3 regions of the Brenneria populi genome follow, and region 1 is predicted to be linked to each of the others. Evidence: predicted binding sites of a transcription regulator. Region 1 holds the regulator's gene; each other region holds the start of a gene.

What was found. The regulator CRP, encoded in region 1, controls carbon source genes, mostly activating them, when cyclic AMP is high. The targets are predictions, from matches to a motif close to ATGTGANNNNNNTCACAT.
Region 2: gntK (gluconokinase) is a predicted target of CRP. The motif match lies at 4,181-4,198, and genes of this name have one in related genera.
Region 3: glpT (glycerol-3-phosphate transporter) is a predicted target of CRP. The motif match lies at 4,374-4,391, and genes of this name have one in related genera.

The regions. Positions count from the first base shown of each region.
Region 1 is NZ_JAYWTM010000014.1:142,059-149,380, forward strand. It holds gene cysG (siroheme synthase CysG) at 56-1,435, opposite strand; gene ppiA (peptidylprolyl isomerase A) at 1,884-2,453, shown strand; gene crp (cAMP-activated global transcriptional regulator CRP) at 2,527-3,159, opposite strand; gene VSX58_RS14765 (OsmC family protein) at 3,478-3,885, shown strand; gene VSX58_RS14770 (phosphoribulokinase) at 3,947-4,816, opposite strand; gene VSX58_RS14775 (YheU family protein) at 4,959-5,195, opposite strand; gene VSX58_RS14780 (LysE family translocator) at 5,440-6,042, shown strand; gene VSX58_RS14785 (ABC transporter ATP-binding protein) at 6,089-7,322, opposite strand, start outside.
Region 2 is NZ_JAYWTM010000022.1:12,638-19,959, reverse strand. It holds gene VSX58_RS17410 (amino acid permease) at 1-1,031, opposite strand, end outside; gene VSX58_RS17405 (Lrp/AsnC family transcriptional regulator) at 1,396-1,875, shown strand; gene VSX58_RS17400 (YitT family protein) at 2,121-2,735, shown strand; gene VSX58_RS17395 (amino acid aminotransferase) at 2,799-3,992, shown strand; gene gntK (gluconokinase) at 4,327-4,866, shown strand; gene gntU (gluconate transporter) at 4,866-6,206, shown strand; gene edd (phosphogluconate dehydratase) at 6,295-7,322, shown strand, end outside.
Region 3 is NZ_JAYWTM010000014.1:40,572-47,893, forward strand. It holds gene recQ (ATP-dependent DNA helicase RecQ) at 1-141, shown strand, start outside; gene rhtB (homoserine/homoserine lactone efflux protein) at 151-771, opposite strand; gene pldB (lysophospholipase L2) at 883-1,875, shown strand; gene yigL (sugar/pyridoxal phosphate phosphatase YigL) at 1,925-2,725, shown strand; gene glpT (glycerol-3-phosphate transporter) at 2,853-4,202, opposite strand; gene glpA (anaerobic glycerol-3-phosphate dehydrogenase subunit A) at 4,513-6,198, shown strand; gene glpB (glycerol-3-phosphate dehydrogenase subunit GlpB) at 6,188-7,322, shown strand, end outside.

The sequences.
Region 1 (7,322 bases):
TCCTTGTTTCTCTCCGCGCGGCCGGCGGCGTTCGGATAGCAAAAGCGCCCGGCGGTTATTCTGCCGGCTGGGTAAACCAGTTCAGTTTTTCTCTGAGGCCGACGACATTACCGACAATGATTAAGCTCGGGCTAACGGCCTGTTTTGCCAGCTCCCCAAGCTGCGACAGCTGCCCGGCGAATACCCGCTGCGCCGTGGAAGTGCCATTTTCGACCAGCGCCACCGGTACGGTTTCAGGAAGCTGCTGTTCTATCAATTTTCGCTGAATATAATCGGCCTGCTGCAGGCCCATGTAGAACACCAGCGTCTGTTTTTCGGCCGCCAGACTGGCCCAATCAAGCTCGGCGTCATGCTGGACATGGCCGGTGATTAGCCGTACTCCCTGAGAGTAGTTGCGGTGCGTCAGCGGGATGCCGCTATAGGCCGAACAGCCGGAGGCGGCGGTAATGCCCGGCACCACAGAGAAGGGGATTCCGGCCTGTCGCAAATGCTCCAGCTCCTCGCCGCCGCGGCCGAATATGAAAGGATCGCCGCCTTTCAGCCGTACGACCCGTTTTCCCGCCAGCGCTTTTTCCTGCAGCAGCTGATTAATCTGTTCCTGAGGAATGCAATGATGTCCCGACTGTTTGCCGACGAAAATACGCTCGGCGTCGCGTCTTATCAGGTTAAGCACCCCCTCTGAAACCAGGCGATCGTAAACCACGATATCCGCCTGCTGTAGCTTCTGTAAGCCTTTCAGCGTTAATAGCCCGGCGTCGCCGGGGCCCGCGCCCACCAGCGTTACTTCCCCTCTGTCATCGAGCGGTTCAGAAAATAGTTGCTCGGTGAGGCGCTGGACGCTGGCGGCGTCGTCATTCGCCAGCGATTGCAGCAGCCGATCGTGAATAAACAGTTTTTCCCAGAAGCGACGGCGAGTATCCGATTTTCTGAAGCGGCTTTGCACGCGCTGACGCAGTTCTCCGGCAAAGGCGGCCAGCTTGCCAAGGTGCTGCGGCAGAAGACTTTCCAATTTTTCACGCAGTATACGCGCCAGCACCGGCGCGCTTCCCCCGGAAGAGACGGCAACCATCAGCGGCGAGCGGTCGATGATGGACGGCATAATGAAACTCGCGCTCTGCGGGTCATCCACGGTGTTGCAGAAAATCTGCCGTTGGCTGGCATGGTCGTAAACCTGCCTGTTGATTTCGCTATCGTCGGTGGCGGCGATGACCAGCCATGTGCCCGTCAACAGCTTGGGATCGAACGATCCCTGAACCAGGGTCGCCCGCTTTTCTTGCTGCCAGTGAATAAATTTGTCGTTGAAGCCGATGGCGTTCACCGTAAGAATGGCTCCGGCATCCAATAATAGTCTGGCCTTGCGTTCCGCCACTTCTCCCCCGCCCACCAGCAAACAGTGCTTGTCGCGTAACTGACAGAATATTGGCAGGAAATCCATGTGGTGCCTCTTGATAATTAGGGTTGATAAAAGCCGCCTGCCGCCGGGACAGAATACGGAAGAGCAATATCGATGGCGATCTCTTATCCGTCGCGCCGCGGCCGTCGACGCTGGATAAGCTACGCTGCTGTCTTTGACCTGAACGCCATTTCCCGTAACCGTGCGGCGCGCATTTTCCAGACCGCGACCATCATATAGGCGAAAATGCTGTTTTTTCAATGGGCTGTCGAATAATAATTCACTGACTCTTTGTGTCGTTACCCATCAACGATCGCGGCGCGGACTGCGAGGCCTTAATAATAAAGCCGGCATCAAGCCGTACGGTATCTGATGATGGGTTACGGTAGGCATTCCGTACGTAAAAAAAAGTAAATGGGTGGCGTTGGCGGGTGCGGATACTTACAATCACTACGCTTTCTGTAGTCGATTTCTTCAAAAAGGAATTCTCATGCTCAAACGTACTCTGGTTGCGGCGGCAGCCTTTATTTCTCTCACCGCTTTTTCTCCGGCGTTTGCCGCTTCCGGCACAACGCATGTTTTACTGACCACGTCGGCAGGAAATATTGAACTGGCGCTGGATAATCAAAAAGCGCCGGTTTCGGTGAAGAATTTTGTCGAGTACGTTAATAGCGGCTTTTATAACGGGACGACGTTTCACCGGGTGATCCCCGGCTTCATGATTCAAGGGGGCGGCTTCACCAGCGACATGAAGCAGAAAGCGACCAATCCGGCGATCGTTAACGAAGCGGATAATGGCTTGCGCAATTTGCGCGGCACCATTTCTATGGCGCGTACGGCGCAAAAAGACAGCGCCACCAGCCAATTCTTTATCAACGTGGCGGACAATGCGTTCCTCGATCATGGGCAGCGTGATTTCGGCTATGCGGTGTTTGGTAAAGTGGTGAAAGGGATGGATGTGGCGGATAAAATCGCCCAGGTGCAAACCGAAAACGTCGGCCCTTATCAGAATGTGCCCACCAAGCCGATTGTGATCCAGTCAGCGAAAGTTCTGCCCTGACGGGTCATTCCCTACGTGCGGAAAAAAACGTGAGAATACTCTCACGTTTTTTATCGTCGAATCATATTGCGGCTTAACGGGTGCCGTAAACCACGATGGTTTTGCCGTGCGCGGAGATCAGGTTTTGGTCTTCTAACATTTTCAGGATCCGCCCCACGGTTTCACGTGAACAGCCGACGATCTGGCCGATTTCCTGACGCGTAATTTTTATTTGCATGCCGTCCGGGTGGGTCATGGCATCCGGTTGTTTCGCCAGGTTCAGCAGGGTCTGAGCAATACGCCCGGTGACATCAAGGAATGCCAGATTGCCGACTTTCTCCGACGTCACCTGCAGCCTGCTGGCCATCTGAGCAGACAGACGCATCAGAATGTCGGGGTTCACCTGAATCAGCTGTCTGAATTTTTTATAGGAAATTTCAGCGACTTCACAAGCCGTTTTCGCCCGCACCCAGGCGCTGCGCTCCTGACCCTCTTCAAACAGGCCGAGCTCGCCGATAAAATCGCCCTGATTAAGGTAAGAAAGGATCATCTCTTTGCCTTCTTCATCCTTGATCAGCACGGCGACAGAGCCTTTCACGATGTAGTAAAGCGTCTCTGCTTTTTCACCCTGGTGAATAAGCGTACTCTTCGATGGATACTTGTGGATATGGCAATGAGAAAGGAACCATTCGAGAGTCGGGTCTGTTTGCGGTTTGCCGAGAACCATTCGATATCATCCTCTGTTGTCAGTCACTGCGCAAATCACAGGGCTCAGAGTTCCCTGTACGGCGTATTTACTGTTAAAAGTTCAAATTCAGTGTAGGCAGAGCGACGTCCGGGAATATACTGAAGCCTTTATCTGGCGACGTCATCATCTCCCGGCATCTGAGTTTGTCCAGAATAAGGCAGATTCTGCTGTTGTTTTTAACACAGCTTGAAGGACGTGTCTTGTGTTGTCTCACCTCAGCATGATAAAGCTCTGGTTATCAGATGATTTTGTACAGTAACGATATAAAATTTCAAAAAATTTTTAGCGGAGGGCGCCATGCGGGCTCGAGTGAAGTGGGTTGAAGGTTTAACATTCCTTGGCGAATCATCTTCCGGACATCAGGTTTTAATGGATGGCAATTCGGGGGATAAAGCGCCGAGCCCGATGGAAATGGTATTGATGTCGGTTGGCGGATGCAGCGCGATCGATGTGGTATCGATACTGCAAAAAGGGCGTAATGACGTCGCCGACTGCGAGGTTAAGCTTACGTCAGAACGGAAAGCGGAAGCGCCGCGCCTGTTTACCCATATCAACCTGCATTTTATCGTAAGCGGCAAAGGGTTGACCGAAAAAGCCGTAGCGCGCGCGGTCGCGCTCTCCGCGGAACGGTACTGCTCGGTGGCGCTGATGCTGAGCCAGGCGGTGGAGGTGACCCACAGTCATGAAGTCAGGGAGTTGGCGTAGCGCTCCGAGCCGACGTCGCGCGGTATTGACCCGACGGGTTATGCCGCGCCTATCCGTCGGGCTATTGAATTTTTTTCCCTTCCAGCAACCGCTGCACCAGCGGCGCCATAATTAACTCCATCGCCAGCCCCATTTTCCCGCCGGGCACCACCAGCGTATTGATATGAGAAATAAACGATCCCTGCAACATCGCCAGCAGATAGGGGTAGTCGATATTATCCAGCCCCTGAAAATGGATCACCACAAAGCTCTCGTCCAGCGAAGGGATCGATTTTGCCGCGAACGGATTGGAGGTGTCCACGGTGGGAACCCGCTGGAAGTTGATATGGGTGCGTGAAAACTGCGGCGTAATGTAGGAGATGTAATCTTCCATGGAGCGAACGACCGAATCCATTACCGCTTCGCGCGAGTGGCCGCGTTCGTTCACATCGCGGATCAGCTTTTGAATCCACTCCAGATTGACGATAGGCACCACGCCGACCAGCAAATCGACATGCTGCGCCACATTGTGCTGAGCGGTAACGACGCCGCCGTGCAGCCCTTCATAAAAGAGCACGTCGGTCGGCTCGGGCATCGGCTCCCACGGCGTGAATGTGCCGGGCACCTGATTGTAGGGAATGGCTTCATCGTAGGTATGAAGGTATTTACGCGTTTTCCCTCGTCCGTGCTGACCATATTCGATAAAGGATTGCTCGAGCAGGCTAAAGTCGTTGGCCTCCGGGCCGAAATAGCTGATATGACGGCCGAGATCCCGCGCCTTGCGGATCTCCATATCCATTTCCGGACGGGTATAGCGGTGAAAACTGTCGCCCTCAAGCCGGGCGGCGCGCATGTTTAACTGCTGAAAAATCTTGTGGAATGCCTGGCTGGTCGTTGTGGTTCCCGCGCCGCTGGAGCCGGTAACCGCAATAATCGGGTGCTTATGTGACATAAGGCGCTTCACTCCATGATGGTGACGCTCGCTCCGGCGCTTCACGGAGCCGCGTCATCAAAAAACAAGGTTTCAGTCGGCTGAAAAGGTTTCTACCATTGTTAGCATGGTTAATGATGCCGATGCATCTTCTTTTTGGCCTTCAGCTTAGGTGATGTCTGCCGGCGCTAAGCTGGTCGCGGGGCATGATGTTGATGGTTTCATGCAGCTCCGACCATACCAGCGCCACGGCGCCGGACTCCAACTGCCGGCGCACGTCGGCAACCTTCTGCGGCAGCGTCCGCTCCTGCTCGCCGTAATCCGTGCCTTCGCGGAGAACGAAGGATTCGATGAGATTTTCCAGTGTTTCAGGTTCGAGCTGTTGCCAGGGAATGATCACGATATTTGTCCAGAAAAAATGTTGTGCAATCAATATCACGCTGTTAGCTTCAATGCCGCCGCTTAACAGTCCATGCTTTACAACTATACCCTAAATAATTCGAGTTGCAGGAGGGCGGCATTGCTGCGACAAATCCGCCTGCGGCGCTCCCGCGGGGGCGGGCAACGACGTCAACGCATAGGCAACTTGAAGTATGACGGGGATATAACCGCAAAATTGCTTCGGGGTGAGGAGCGCCCATTACATGGAATTGAGTTTGTTTCTGTCGATGTTAGGTTTTCTCTGGGTCGCCGCCATTACGCCGGGTCCGAACAATATGTTGCTGACGACGTCGGGCGCCAATTTCGGTTTTTTGCGTTCTCTGTGGTTGATGTTGGGCATTCTGTTCGGCATGCAGAGCATTTTATTGCTGGTGGCATTCGGCGTCGGCAGTCTGATCCTGGTCTATCCCTCTTTGCATTTCGCGCTGAAAGCGCTGGGCAGTTTGTATCTGCTTTGGCTGGCGTGGAAAGTCGCCACCGCCGCTTATGAAAAGCTGGAAACCCTGGACGCGCCGCCGCGGCCTATTCGGTTTTATCAGGGCTGGCTGCTGCAATTTCTCAATCCCAAAGCCTGGCTGATGGCGCTGGGGGCGGTCGCCAGCTTTAGCCTGCCGGGCGCGGAATATCACCACTCGGTAATGGCGATAAGCTTCGGTATCGTACTGGTGAACCTGGTCGCCGGCGCGATATGGCTCGGGTTCGGTACGTTGATCGGCCGCCTGTTGCGCAGTAAAAAAGCCTGGATTACCTTCAACGTCTCTATGGGATTGCTGACGGCGGCCTGCGTGTTGCTGATTTGGCATTAGCCGTGCGGCGCAGGCAAGCCGCCTCCCGGCCTGCGCCAACGGCCTGCTACGACGAGGACGAGAATTGCCGATTCATCCGCTCTAGCTGTTCCTGGGCTTCAAGCCACGCCATTTCGCTCTCTTCCAAATCCGCTTTCGCCTTTATCTGCCGCTGTAAGCACTCCGTCAGCTCCGCCTTGCGGCTGGCGTCATAAATCCCGGAGTCCGCCAGGCTGGCCTCGACGGTTTCCAGCGCCGCGCCCAGCTTCTCCATCTGCTGTTCGAGCCGGGCGATTTGCTTGCGCAGGGGCTGCGTTTGGGCCCTCAGTTCGGCCTCCCGGCGCTTTTGCTCCTTTCTGGCCTGAGCGCTGTTGGCGGCGTTCTCTTTGGGCGCCTCGCCGGCGGCGCTCTCCTGACGCTGCTTATCCGTCAGCCATTGCTGATAGTCCTCCAGATCGCCGTCGAAAGGCTCGACCTTGCGGTCATGGACCAGATAGAGATCGTCGGTGGTGGAGCGAATCAGATGCCGGTCGTGCGATACCACCACCAGCGCGCCTTCGAAATCGATCAGCGCTTCCGTCAGCGCCTGGCGCATATCGAGATCCAGGTGGTTGGTCGGTTCATCCAGCAGCAGCAGGTTTGGCCGCTGCCAGACAATCAGCGCCAGAACCAGCCGGGCTTTTTCGCCGCCGGAGAAGCGTTCGGTGATTTCCGTCACCTTGTCGCCCTGAAAACCGAAGCCGCCGAGATAATCGCGCAACTGCTGTTCGGTCTCCCGCTCTGCCAGACGCGTCATATGCTGTAACGGCGACTCGTCGGCGCGCAGGAATTCCAGCTGGTGCTGGGCGAAGTAACCCAGCTTCACGCCTTTTGACAGCCCGATCTCACCCTGAATCGGCGAAAGCGTGCCCGCCAGCAGTTTGATTAGCGTCGACTTACCGGCGCCGTTATGGCCCAGCAGACCGATGCGCGAACCCGGCACCAGATTCAGCTTGATCGACTCCAGAATCAGCCTGTCGCCGTAGCCGGCGCTGACTTTCTCCATGCGAAGCAACGGGTTGGGTAGCGACTCCGGCGCCCGAAAGCTGAAGCGGAAAGGGTTGTCCACGTGCGCCGGGGCGATCATCTCCATGCGCTCCAGCATTTTTATCCGGCTTTGCGCCTGTTTGGCCTTGGTGGCTTTGGCGCGGAAGCGATCGATATAGTGCTGCAGATGGGCGACGCGCTCCTGCTGATGCTCATACAGCGATTGCTGCTGCGCCAGTCGGGTGGCGCGTTGCCGCTCGAACGAAGTGTAGTTG
Region 2 (7,322 bases), on a different contig from region 1:
GCCGTCGCCAGCGCCGACACGCCCAGCGCCATCAGCGGAATCCCGCCCTTGTTCACCTTCAGCAGCGCCTGCGGAGCATTCCCCTGCTTCGCCAGGCCGAACAGCATACGGCTGTTGCAATAGACGCAGCTGTTGTACACCGACAGCGCGGCAGACAGCACCACCAGGTTCAGCACGGTCGCCACAACGTCGCTGTTCAGCGCATGGAAAATCAGCACGAACGGGCTGCCGCCCTCGACGACTTTCGGCCACGGGTAGAGCGACAGCAGCACCGCCAGCGCGCCGACGTAAAACAGCAGGATACGATAAATCACCTGATTGGTCGCGCGCGGAATGCTGCTTTCCGGGTTATCGGCTTCCGCCGCCGTAATGCCCACCAGCTCCAGGCCGCCGAAAGAGAACATAATCACCGCCATCGCCATCACCATGCCGCCGATGCCGTTGGGGAAAAACCCGCCGTGCCGCCACAGGTTCGCCACGCCGGCTTCCGGCCCGCCGGCGCCGCCGATCAGCAGATAGCCGCCGAACAGGATCATACCGACGATCGCCGCCACTTTGATAATGGAAAACCAGAACTCCATCTCGCCGTAAACTTTCACGTTGGTCAGGTTGATGGCGTTAATCAGCACGAAAAAAACCGCTGCCGATACCCAGGTCGGAATATCCGGCCACCAGTATTGAACATAGATGCCGACCGCGCTTAACTCGGCCATACTGACCAGGACATAAAGCACCCAGTAATTCCAACCGGACATAAAGCCGGCGAAACCGCCCCAATACTTATGCGCGAAATGGCTGAATGAGCCGGCCACCGGCTCTTCCACCACCATCTCCCCCAGCTGGCGCATAATGAAAAAAGCGATCGCTCCGGCAATGGCATAGCCGAGCAGCACCGACGGCCCGGCCATTTTAATGGTTTGCGCAATCCCCAGGAAAAGGCCGGTGCCCACCGCGCCGCCCAGGGCGATAAGCTGGATATGACGGTTTTTCAGGCCTCTCTTCAACTGGCCCTCTGACTGCTGTTTGTCCATGAGTTTATCCCGATAAAAAATGGAAAAGTCTGTTCACCGGCTTAGCAACTATCAGGCCAGCCGCGATCGTTTCGCCGCCGCGTTTCGTCGGGGAAAGGGATAACGCAATGAAAAAGCTGATAATTTATATTTATCTTTATTTCACGAATCATGCATTAAAAAACATTAAATGTTTACACGGTGCATAAAAGAATCATTTTTCGCATGAAAATAAACAACCAGGCGTTTTTTACGCATGATAACGATCCATAATGGTGCAGGTTGCGCCGGCCATGATAGCCTGCCTGGCCGGCGGCGATAGACAAAGCGGGATAAAAAGCTGTTAGTCTGTGTTCTTGATGATTCGGCGCCGTTTGGGGGAACCATGTACCACATTGATGACTTTGATCTGAAAATTCTGACGCTGTTGCAGTCCAACGCGCGTCTCACCAATCAGGAGCTGAGCGAACTGGTGGGGCTTTCCGCCTCCCAGTGTTCCCGCCGCCGTATTGCGCTGGAGCAGGCGCAGCTTATTCTTGGCTACCACGCCCGCCTTTCCCCCAACGCGGTCGGCCTGGAGTGCCTGGGGCTGATCGAAGTGCGGCTGATTAACCATACCAACGATTATGTTGAGAGCTTTCACCGCATGCTGGGGGAAGTCGACGCCATTATCGACGCCTACAAAACCACCGGGGACGCCGATTATCTACTGAAAGTCGCGGTGGCGGACCTGCCGGCGCTGAGCGCGTTAATCAGCCAGATTCTGTCGCAAAACCAGAGCGTGGCGCACCTGAAAACCTCCGTGGTGCTTAATCGCCTCAAGGAAAACGGCCTGATGACGCCGGAAGCGCCCCCGTTGCCCTAACATGGGGCGTCGTGCGCCTTGCCGGTGCACGTCGCCAATCGATTCATGCATAAATAAACCCAAAACACACAAACCACGCAAAAAAAGCCATTGCATGCAATATTTATGCATTTTTTGTTATTTACAATTCAATAAGTTACGCTTATCCCTGCCCGCAGACGCCCCGCCAACCTGTGACATGGTGTAATTTTTGCTTAATATCTCCGAGTTTTATCGTTCTGTTCACTACCTATTGAGCCGCCATCATGGATAACGTTATCGCTACAGAAAATTTGTCACATTCCCTGTCGGAAGATGTTCTGGCCATCCTGATTGGCACGCTGATGGTCTCTTTCGGCGTCGTGTTGTTACGTCAGTCCGGGGCGCTGACCGGCGGTACCGCGGGAATGGCCTTTCTTCTCCATTACCTGACCCATATCTCCTTCGGTACGGCGTTTTTTCTGCTGAACCTGCCGTTCTATTATCTGGCTATCCGCCGAATGGGCTGGAAATTCACCATTAAAACGTTTTGCGCCGTGGCGCTGGTTTCCCTGTTTTCCGACCTTCATCCGCTGTTTATTCATATGGATAAGCTGAATCCGTTCTACGCCACGCTGTTCGGCAGCGTTATTATGGGGCTGGGATTCATCGTGCTGTTCCGCCACAAGGCCAGTCTGGGCGGCGTGAACATTCTGGCGCTCTACCTTCAGGATAGATACGGGATCCGCGCGGGAAAATTACAAATGGGGGTGGACATTGTGATTGTGCTGGCTTCCCTGTTCGTGGTAAGCATACCCATGCTGATCGCTTCGATTCTGGGCGCGACCATTCTCAACCTGATTATCGCGATGAATCATCGCCCCGGCCGCTACGCGGCTTGACGGCCCGAACCCGCGCCGTCGCATTACCCGATATCTATATACCCTATCCAGGAGAGTTACGCTGTGTTTCAAAAAGTTGATGCCTACGCCGGCGATCCGATTCTGTCGCTAATGGAAAAATTCAAGCAGGATCCGCGCGCGGACAAGGTGAATTTGAGCATCGGTCTGTACTACAACGAGCAGAATATCATCCCCCAGCTCCGCGCCGTCAGCGCGGCCGAAGAGTATCTGGAGCAGCAGCCTAAAATCGCCAGCTCCTATCTACCGATGGAAGGGCTGCACTCTTACCGCAGCGCCATTCAGCACCTGCTGTTCGACGCCGGTCACCCGGCGCTGACCGCCGGCCGCATCGCCACCATCCAGACGCTGGGCGGTTCGGGCGCGCTGAAAGTCGGCGCCGATTTCCTGAAACGCTATTTCCCGAATTCGGAAGTGTGGGTCAGCGACCCCACCTGGGAAAACCATATCGCGATTTTCTCCGGCGCCGGTTTTAACGTCCACACCTACCCCTATTTCGACGCCGAGAGCCTGGGCGTGAATTTCGACGCCATGCTGTCCGCATTGCAACAGTTGCCGGCGCAGAGCATTGTGCTGCTGCACCCCTGCTGCCATAACCCAACCGGTTCCGATCTAACCAACGAGCAGTGGGATCGCATTATCGAAGTGCTTATCAGCCGTGAACTGATTCCGTTTATGGATATCGCCTATCAGGGCTTTGGCGCCGGCATCGACCAAGACGCCTACGCCATCCGCGCGATCGCCAGCACGGGCATTCCGGCTCTGATCGCCAACTCTTTCTCTAAAATCTTCTCGCTGTACAGCGAACGCGTGGGCGGCCTCTCCGTAGTCTGCGAAGATGCCGAAACCGCGCAGCGCGTACTGGGGCAGTTGAAGGCGACCGTACGCCGCAACTACTCCACGCCGCCGAATTTCGGCGCTCAGGTGGTATCCAGAGTGCTCAATGACGCGGGGCTGAACGCCGACTGGCGCGCCGAAGTGGAAGAGATGCGCACGCGTATTCTAGCAATGCGCCAAACGCTGGTCGCCGCGCTGAAAGAGGCGCTGCCGGCGCGCAATTTCGATTACCTGCTGACCCAGCGCGGCATGTTCAGCTATACCGGCTTCAGCCCGGAACAGGTTGACCGCCTGCGCGAGGAGTTTGGCGTCTATCTGATCTCCAGCGGCCGCATGTGCATGGCCGGTCTGAATCACGATAACGTTCAGCGCGTCGCCGCGGCTTTCGCCGCCGTTCAGTAAAGCGCATGCAGGCGCCGCCTGGAGGCGGCGCCTGTTTTTTTGTTCCCCTGCCGCCTCGCCGCGCCATCGTTAAAAATTAACCTTATATATCAGCATATTATCCAAATTACCCCTTATACCGCAGCGGCCAAAGCACCGCTTTTTACCCCGCTTTGCGCATACCGAACGCCGTTGGCCTAAAAGGCATTATTTGAATTTCGTCACATTTTTTGTGTGGAATTAATCAATCCCATTGCCTTTTTTAGTCTTCAGAACGAATATTGTTACCGGTAACAATATTCGTTCTGACCCTATACGACAGGAGAGCCGGGCGTAAGCTGGCGTGTATCAACAAATGAGTACTGAACAGAAAAAAGCACATCACGTTTTTATTTTGATGGGCGTATCCGGCAGCGGTAAATCCGCCGTAGCCAGCGCCATCGCCGCTCGACTGGGCGCCGCCAGCCTCGACGGGGATTTCCTGCATCCGCGCGCCAACATCAGCAAAATGGCTTCCGGCCATTCACTCAACGATCTCGACCGTGCGCCCTGGCTGCGGGCGTTGAATGACGCCATTTTCGCCATGCAGCGAACCAATGAGATCTCCCTGCTGGTCTGCTCGGCGCTGAAACAGAACTATCGCGATGAACTGCGCGCCGGCAATCAAAACGTGTCGTTTATCTATCTGAAAGGCAGTTTCGACGTTATTGAGCAGCGCCTGAAGGCCCGTAAAGGCCACTTTTTCAAACCTCAGATGCTGGTATCCCAATTTGAGACCTTACAGGAACCGGATGCGCAGGAAACGGATGTGTATACCGTCGATATCAACCAGTCCCTGGAGGGCGTCGTGACCGACGCGGTGAAAATCATTCGGCAGGCCAGGGATCAGGAATGATGGAAACCTTGACGCTGGTGCTCACCGCGGTGGGTTCGGTACTGCTGTTGCTGTTTCTGGTCATGAAAGTACGGATGCATGCCTTCGTCGCCCTGCTTTTGGTTTCCGTGGGAACGGGGGTGTTTTCCGGTATGCCGCTGACGGATATCGCCGGCACCATGGAAAAAGGAATGGGCGGTACGCTCGGTTTTCTCGCCGTCGTGGTGGCGCTGGGGTCGATGTTCGGCCGCATTCTGCATGAAACCGGCGCGCTCGATCAAATCGCCAGACGTATGGTCGGCTGGTTCGGCGAAAGCCGGGCCTATCTGGCCCTCGGGGTAGTCGGTCTGATCTGCGCGCTGCCGCTATTCTTCGAAGTCGCCATTATGCTGCTAATCGGTATGGTCTTTGCGGTCGCCCGCCGTACTGACGGCAACCTGGTCAAGCTGCTGATTCCGCTATTTGCCGGGGTCGCCGCCGCCGCCGCGTTTTTACTTCCGGGCCCGACGCCCATGCTGCTGGCTTCTCAGATGCACGCGGATTTCGGCTGGATGATCGCCATCGGCCTTGCCGCCGCCATCCCCGGAATGCTGGTGGCGGGGCCGCTGTTCGGCCGTTTCATCAGCCAGTATGTTACAATCCCTATCCCGCAAAGTGAAATGGACGAGCCCTCGCTTAACAGCAAGGCGATGCCGTCCTTTGGTTTTAGCGTCGCGCTGGTGCTGTTTCCCCTGGTGCTGGTGGGGATGAAAACCATCGGCACGCTATTCGTGGAACAAGGCTCCGCGCTTTACGACTGGATGGAGCTGATTGGCCACCCGTTTATTTCCATCTTGCTGGCCTGTTTACTGGCTATCTATGGACTTGCCCGCCGTCAGGGGATGAGTAAAGCGCAGGTGATGGATATCTGCTCCGCCGCGCTGCAGCCCGCCGGGATCATTCTGCTGGTGACGGGAGCCGGCGGCGTATTCAAACAGGTGTTGGTCGATTCCGGCGTAGGCCCGGCATTGGGCAACGCGCTGATCGGCACCGGTTTGCCCATCCCTATCGCCTGTTTCGTGCTATCGGCGGCCATCCGCATTATTCAGGGCTCGGCCACCGTCGCCTGCCTGACCACCGTGGGGCTGATTATGCCGGTGGTTGAGGCGCTGCACTTCAGCGATGCGCGGATAGCGGCGTTGGCGGTTTGCATCGGCGGCGGCGCGATTGTGCTGAGCCATGTGAACGATGCCGGTTTCTGGCTGTTCGGCAAGCTGACCGGCGCGAGCGAAATCCAGACGCTAAAAACATGGACGATAATGGAAACCATCCTGGGCACCACCGGTGCGCTGGTTGGCATGATCGCCTTTGCTCTGCTGTAAAAGCCAAAGTGAAAAATTCGATTAATCACATGATTTTAAATTAAAAATTTAATGCTGTACGGCGTGTGTCGTGTAAGGAATGTATATTATGAATCCCACCGTATCTCGTATTACTCAGCGAATTATTGAACGCTCCCGCAAAACGCGCGGCCGCTATCTTGCACGCATCGACGCGGCCTGCGGCCAGACGGTACACCGTTCCCAATTGGCTTGCGGCAATCTGGCGCACGGTTTTGCCGCCTGCCAGCCCGACGATAAAGCCGCACTCATGAATATGCTGCGCAACGATATCGCCATCGTGACCTCGTATAACGATATGTTGTCGGCTCACCAGCCTTATGAAACATACCCGGAGCGGCTGAAACAGGCGCTGCATCGGGTCGGCGCCGTCGGACAGGTCGCGGCGGGCGTTCCGGCGATGTGCGATGGCGTCACCCAGGGGCAGGACGGTATGGAACTGTCGCTGATGAGCCGCGATGTGATCGCCATGTCGGCGGCGGTGGGGCTATCGCACAATATGTTCGACGGCGCGCTGTATCTGGGGATCTGCGATAAAATCGTTCCCGGTCTGGTGATGGCCGCGCTGTCGTTCGGCCACCTGCCGGCGATCTTCGTTCCCGCCGGCCCGATGCCCAGCGGCTTGCCGAATAAAGAAAAGGTGCGCATCCGCCAGCTGTATGCGGAAGGCAAGCTGGATCGCCAGGCTCTGCTGGAGTCCGAATCCGCCTCCTACCATAGCGCCGGAACCTGCACGTTTTACGGCACCGCCAACTCGAATCAGATGGTGGTGGAGGTTATGGGCCTGCATTTGCCCGGCGCCTCTTTCGTGCCGCCCGGCACCGCGCTGCGCGATGCCCTGACGGATGCGGCCGGTAGCCAAATTACCCGCCTGACGCAGAACGCGGACAGTTTCATGCCCATCGGCAGACTGATAGACGAGAAAGTGGTGGTGAACGGTATCGTGGCGCTGCTGGCGACCGGCGGCTCCACCAACCACACCATGCATCTGGTCGCCATGGCGCGCGCGGCGGGCATCATCATCAACTGGGATGATTTCTCCGACCTGTCCGATATCGTGCCGCAGTTGTGCCGCATCTACCCTAACGGGCCCGCCGA
Region 3 (7,322 bases), 100 kb from region 1:
CTGCTGGAGATGGCCGAACTGCTGCCGGTTAACGCCGCGGAGCTGCTGCATATCAACGGCGTCGGGCAGCGCAAGCTTGAGCGCTTTGGTGCGCCCTTTATGAGCATGATCCGCGATCATGTCGATAATAATGACGAATGAGAGGGCGAGTTACGCTTTTTTCGCGCTCGCCAACAGTACGCCGACCAATATAAACAGCGAGCCAAAAGTCCGATTGAGTATCCGCATCTGCCGCGCGCCTTTCAGCCAGCCGGAAATCCGCTTGGCCAGCGTGGCGTAGCCGATCATCACAAAAATATCGACGATGACGGTGGTCGCCCCGAGAACCAGATACTGTGCGGCCTGCGGCTGATGGGGGATGATGAATTGCGGAAACAGCGCCGCCAGAAACACAATGCTTTTCGGGTTAGTCAGGTTAACCAGAATGGCGCGCTTCAGAAGCTTACGGCGCGGCATGGCGCTGGCCAGCGCATTCATGTCCAATGCGCCTGCCGAGCGCCACTGCTGGATCCCCAGCCAAATCAGGTATGCCGCCCCCAGCCATTTCAACAGGTCGAAAAATAGCAGGGACTGCGACAGCAGGGCGCCAAGCCCGATCCCCACCAGTATGATGTGTGCGATCAGGCCGATTTGTAAACCGGTAATAGAGGCGATGGCGCCGCGATAGCCGTGGCTGATGCCGGTGCTCATGGTATTGATCGCGCCTGAGCCGGGCGAAAGACTGAGAATCAGTGTCGTTAACAAGTAGGTTAACCACCAGTCGAAGGTCACTTTCCGCTGCTCCCCACAATATTTTATGACACAATACGCCGATACCTATATTTGCGCTATAGCTCACAAAGCCTTTCCGCAAGCTTCGCTGGCCTGCCCCGGAGATGTGTGATGATTCCGTATTCCGATAGCCTGTTAACGCGAGAGGCGCAGTTTTCCGCCTTTGCTAACGGAAAATTACTGGATTTTTGGCGTCGGCGCGAAGAAGGGGAGATGATCGGCGTCGACAATATACCGATCCGTTTCGCGCGCTTCACCTCTTCCCGCCACGATAAACTGGTCGTCGTGTTTCCCGGCCGTATTGAAAGTTACGTAAAATATAGCGAAGTGGCTTACGATCTCTTCCATAATGGCTACGACGTGCTGATGATGGACCATCGTGGGCAGGGGCGTTCCGGACGGCTGCTTGAAGATAGGCATCGCGGGCATGTGTTGCGCTTTAGGGACTATGCGGACGACGTCGAACTGCTGTGGCTGCAGCAAATCCGCGCCTGGAACTATACCCGGCGATTCGCGCTGGCGCATTCTATGGGCGGCGCCATTCTGGCTCAGTTCCTGGCCCGCCGGCCGGAAGCGTTTGATGCCGCGGCGCTGTGCGCGCCGATGTGCGGTATTCATCTGCCCATGCCGCGCTGGCTGGCCTGGCGGATTGTCGACTGGGCGGAGCGCCACCCCTCGGTGCGCGACTATTATGCGATCGGCACCGGTCAATGGCGGGCGCTGCCTTATAGAGTCAATGTATTAACCCACAGCCGGGAACGTTACCGGCGCAGCGTCAGGGCCTATGCCGACGCGCCGGAGCTGCGCGTCGGCGGGCCGACGTATCATTGGGTGCGCGAAGCCATCATCGTGGGAAGACAGCTGCTGACGCTGGCCGCCGATATCACGACGCCGATACTGCTGCTACAGGCGGAAGAGGACTGTGTGGTGGATAACCGCAGTCAGGATGCGTTTTGTCAGGCTCTGGCGCAGAGCGGCCACCCATGCGCGGGCGGGGCGCCCCGGATAATCAAGGGCGCCCGGCATGAAATTCTGTTTGAAAAAGATAGGATTCGCGCCGAGGCATTCGGGCTGATTTTGTCTCATTTCGCCCATTATCATTAAATTCCGCGGCAGGCGCCGCCGTACTCACCAGAGGTTAGAATTCACCGTTATGTACCATGTTGTCGCTTCCGATTTAGATGGCACGTTATTGTCAACCGACCATTCCTTATCCCCCTATGCGAAAGAAACCCTGAAGCTATTGACTGAAAAAGGCATTCATTTTGTGTTCGCCACGGGCAGGCACTATATGGATGTGGGGCAGATCCGCGACGGCCTCGGCATCAGCGCATTTATGATCACCTCCAACGGCGCCCGGGTTCACAATACGCAGGGCGAGCTGATTTTCAGCCATAATCTGGATCCGGACATCGCCCGCGATCTCTACGGCGTGGCGCACCACAACCCGGATATGCTGACGCACGTGTATCGCGACGATGATTGGTTTATGAATCGCCAGCGCCCGGAAGAAGAGCGTTTCTTTAAAGATTCGGTGTTTAAGTACAAATTGTTCGAACCCGCGCTGCTGGAAACGGACGGCGTCAGTAAAATCTTTTTTACCTGCGATTCGCATGAGCAGTTGCTGTCGCTGGAAACGGCGATTAATGCGCGCTGGGGCGATCGCGTCAACGTGAGCTTTTCGACGCTCACCTGCCTGGAAGTGATGGCCGGCGGGGTATCCAAAGGGCATGCGCTGGAGCAGGTGGCGAAAATTCTCGGTTACACTCTGCAAGAGTGCATCGCTTTCGGCGATGGCATGAACGACTACGAAATGCTGTCGATGGCGGGCAAGGGCTGCATTATGCAAAACGCCCACCGGCGTTTAAAGGATCTGCTGCCCGAACTGGAAACGATCGGCTCCAACGCGCAAAGCGCGGTGCCGAACTACCTGCGGCGTCTGTTTTTGGCGTAATTTGACGATGCGCTCCGCGCGGGGGGGCGGCGAAACAGCTCGCGCGGAGCGCCGAAAGCGCGCTTTTAGGCGCGGTTATCCCCGATTTCGCGGGGATAACCTGGGGCCAGGCCTGTACGCGCGCCGGCTACGCCTGCTTGGTCAACGCCTGTTTATGTTTCGTTTCGCTGAGCATCACCATGATGAGCAGCACCACGGCCAGAGCGCTGCCGCCGATCATCACCATAAAGCCGCCGTCCCAGCCGAAGAAGTCGACGGTATAACCCACGATGGCGCTGGCGGCGACCGATCCGCCGAGATAGCCGAACAAACCGGTGAATCCGGCCGCCGTACCCGCCGCTTTTTTCGGCGCCAATTCCAGAGCATGCAGGCCGATCAACATAACCGGGCCGTAGATCAAGAAACCGATGATGATCATGCACGCCATATCCACGTGGGGGTTGCCGGCCGGATTTAACCAGTAAACGATCGTGGCGATGGTGACCAGGACCATAAAGAACACGCCCGTCGCGCCGCGATTGCCTCTAAAGACTTTGTCCGACATCCAGCCGCATATCAGCGTGCCGGGGATGCCGGCATACTCATAGAGGAAATAGGCCCAGGAGGATTTGTCCAGCGCGAAGTGTTTCACCTCTTTTAAATACGTGGGCGACCAGTCGAGAATGCCGTAGCGCAGCAGGTAAACGAACACGTTGGCGATAGCGATGTACCACAGCAGTTTGTTGGGGAAAACGTATTGCATGAAGATCTGTTTCGCCGTCAGTTCTTCTTCCGCTTTTTCATTATAATCAACCGGATAATCGTTCTTATACTCTTCAATCGACGGCAGTCCGCAGGACTGCGGGGTGTCGCGCATCAGGGCGAAGGCGATCAGCGCAACCAGAATCGCGGCAAACGCCGGCATATACAGGGCGGCTTTCCAGTCGTTGAACCAGGCCATTCCGAGCAGGAACAGCAGAGGCGGAATACCGCCGCCGACGTTATGGGCGCAGTTCCAGACGGAAACGATGCCGCCGCGCTCTTTCTTTGACCACCAGTGAACCATAGTGCGTCCGCACGGCGGCCAGCCCATGCCCTGAAACCAGCCGCACAGGAACAGCAGGACGAACATAACGGCGATGCTGGACGTTGCCCAGGGAACGAATCCCATAAAGAGCATCACGGCGGCGGCCAGTATTAAACCCGCAGGCAGGAAGACGCGCGGATTGGAGCGGTCGGATACCGAACCCATGATGAATTTGGAAAACCCGTAGGCAATCGAGATGCCGGAGAGCGCAAAGCCAAGATCGCCGCGGGAAAAGCCTTGTTCGATCAGATAGGGCATCGCCAGCGCAAAATTCTTGCGCACCAGATAGTAAGCGGCATAGCCAAAGAAGATCCCCATGAAAATTTGCCAACGCAGGCGCCGGTATAAAGGATCGACCCGATCTTTCGCAATGCGGGGCTGATGCGCCGCGGGTTTAAAAATGCTCAACATAGCTGTCTCCAATACGCCCGAAAACGATAATTTTATGTTCTATAACGAGCATAATGGTATCCGGCATCGCGCTTTTCATCTGTGAGGCATCGCTCAAATGTTACATTTTTATGACTATGTGATATTTATGTGATTAAGTTGGCAAAATTTATCGCGCTCACGGCCCTTATTTAGTGAATTGAATCACATTTATAGGGTTTAATTGTCTCTTGTGCTCGTTTTGTTTTCGTTTTTGCTCTTTATCAAACATTAACCCTGCATTTTGTGTCTCAATAACAAGGTATAACCAGCCGCGTGAAGCGAGGACATGATGCGAAAGAGTGGGTCATACCGGGAAACCGACGTCGTGGTGATTGGCGGCGGCGCGACGGGAGCCGGAACATTGCGGGATTGCGCGCTGCGCGGGTTACGCTGCCTGTTGCTTGAACGCTACGATATCGCCACCGGGGCCACCGGGCGTAATCATGGACTGCTGCATAGCGGATCGCGGTATGCGGTGACCGATGGCGAATCCGCGCGCGAATGTATTGAAGAAAACCAGATTTTGCGGCGTATCGCCCGCCACTGCGTCGAACCCACCGACGGCCTGTTTATCACCCTGCCGGAGGACGATCTCGACTATCAGGCCCCGTTTATCGCCGCCTGCCGGCGGGCGGGGATCGATGCACGGGCCATCGATCCGCAAGAGGCCCTGCGGCTCGAGCCGGCGGCCAACCCCGCGCTGATCGGCGCGGTCCGGGTGCCTGACGGTACGGTGGATCCGTTCCGCCTGACCGCGGCCAATATGATCGATGCGCAAGAACACGGCGCCGAGGTGTTGACCTACCATGAGGTGATAGGCCTGATCCGCCAGGGCGATCGCATTACCGGCGTACGCGTTTTCGACCATAAAAGCGCGGTAGAAAGCGAAATCTATGCGCGGGTGGTGGTGAACGCCGCCGGGATTTGGGGTCAGCATATCGCCGAGTACGCCGATCTGCGCGTGCGGATGTTTCCGGCGAAGGGGGCGCTGCTGATTTTGGGGCACCGCATTAACAACATGGTGATCAACCGCTGCCGTAAGCCGGCCGATGCCGATATTCTGGTGCCGGGCGACACCATTTCGCTGATCGGCACCACCTCCACCCATATCGATTACGATCGGATCGACAATATGACGGTCACTTCCGCGGAGGTGGAGACGCTGATGCGCGAAGGCGCCAAGCTGGCCCCGCAGCTCGCGGCCACGCGCATGCTGCGCGCCTATGCCGGCGTTCGTCCGCTGGTGGCCAGCGACAGCGACCCGAGCGGGCGCAGCGTCAGCCGGGGCATTGTGCTGCTCGACCATGCCGGCCGCGATGGGCTGGAGGGTTTCATTACCATCACCGGCGGCAAATTGATGACCTACCGGCTGATGGCCGAATGGGTGACGGATAAAATCTGCGAAAAATTGGCGCACCAGGCGGTTTGCACCACCGCGCAGCGGCCGCTGCCGGGCTCGGAGCCCGCCGGGGAACGCCCGGCCTCCAATGCGTCCGCTTGTTCAGGGCATGCGGGCAAACAACGCGCCCCGTCATCGCCGCTATCCGCGCCGCTGCGCGGATCGGCCGTTTATCGTCATGGCGAACGCGCCGCTCGTCTGCTGTCCGGCGAACGTCTGGACGGCAGCCTGGTATGCGAATGCGAGGCGGTCACCACCGGCGAAGTGCGTTACGCGGTGGCGTCGCTCCAGGTGAATAATCTGATCGATCTGCGCCGGCGAACCCGCGTCGGGATGGGAACCTGCCAGGGCGAGCTGTGCGCCTGCCGGGCCGCCGGACTGCTGTGCCGGTTTGGGCAGACGACGCCGCTCGAATCCATCGCCCAACTGAGCCAGTTTCTGAATGAACGCTGGAAGGGCATTCGCCCGGTCGCCTGGGGAAACACCTTGCGAGAAAGCGAGTTTACCAGCTGGGTTTATCAGGGATTATGCGGTTTGTCCGCCGACGACGGCGAGGAGGAACGCCATGCGCTATGACGTGGTCATTATCGGCGGCGGGCTGGCGGGGTTAACCTGCGGCATCCGCCTATCCGAGCGGGGAAAACGCTGCGCCATCATCAGCGCCGGGCAGAGCGCGCTGCATTTCTCTTCCGGCGCGCTGGATTTGCTGGCTTGTCTGCCGGACGGGCAGCCGGTCGATCACCCTATCGAGGCGCTGGCCGAACTGGCTCGTCAGGCGCCGCGCCACCCCTATTCGCTGATGGGGCGCGCCAGCGTCGTTGCGCTCCTGCCGCAGGCTGAGGCGCTGCTGGCGCGCAGCTCGCTGGCCATGCTGGGCGATTACCGGCAAAACCACCTACGCATGACGCCGTTGGGCAAGTTTCGTCCCTGCTGGCTGAGCCCGTCTGATAGCGTCGCCCGCGGCTTGCCCAGCATCGGTGATTGGGAACGGCCGCTGGTCGCCGGCATTGAGGGATTTCTCGATTTTCAGCCCCGGATTGTTGCCGGGGCGCTTCAGCGTCAGGGGATCGCCGCCCGCAGCGGCGATTTGAAGCTGCCGCTGCTCGATCGGCTGCGCGGCAATCCCAGCGAATTCCGGGCGGTGAATATTTCCCGCGTCCTTGATAGCGCGGAAAACCTGGCGGCGCTGGCGGAAGAACTGACGCGATTAGCCAGCGGCAACGATGGGGTGATTATGCCCGCTTGTCTGGGGCTGGACGCGCCTTCCGCGCTGAGCGAATTGGTGGGAAAACCGGTGCGCCTGCTGCCGACGTTGCCACCCTCCGTTCCGGGACTGCGGCTGCATCAGGCGTTGCTGCGCCGCTTTCGCCAGTCGGGGGGAGTCGTCATGCCCGGCGATCGGGTGGAGCGGGCCAGTCTGGAGGAGCCGGAGGCGGCGCTCTATACCCGCAACCATCAGGATATTCCGCTGCGCGCCAAACGGGTTGTGCTGGCCAGCGGCAGTTTCTTTAGCAACGGTCTTTCCGCGCGGTTCGACAGGGTTATTGAACCGGTTTTTGGGCTGGATGTGCGTTTTGAGGCGCAGCGGGAAGCCTGGAGCCGGCAGGATGTGTTCGCCGCGCAGCCTTATATGCAGTTCGGCGTCATCACCGACGAACATCTGCACCCGCGCATCGGCGGTAAAACGGCGGGCAGCCTGT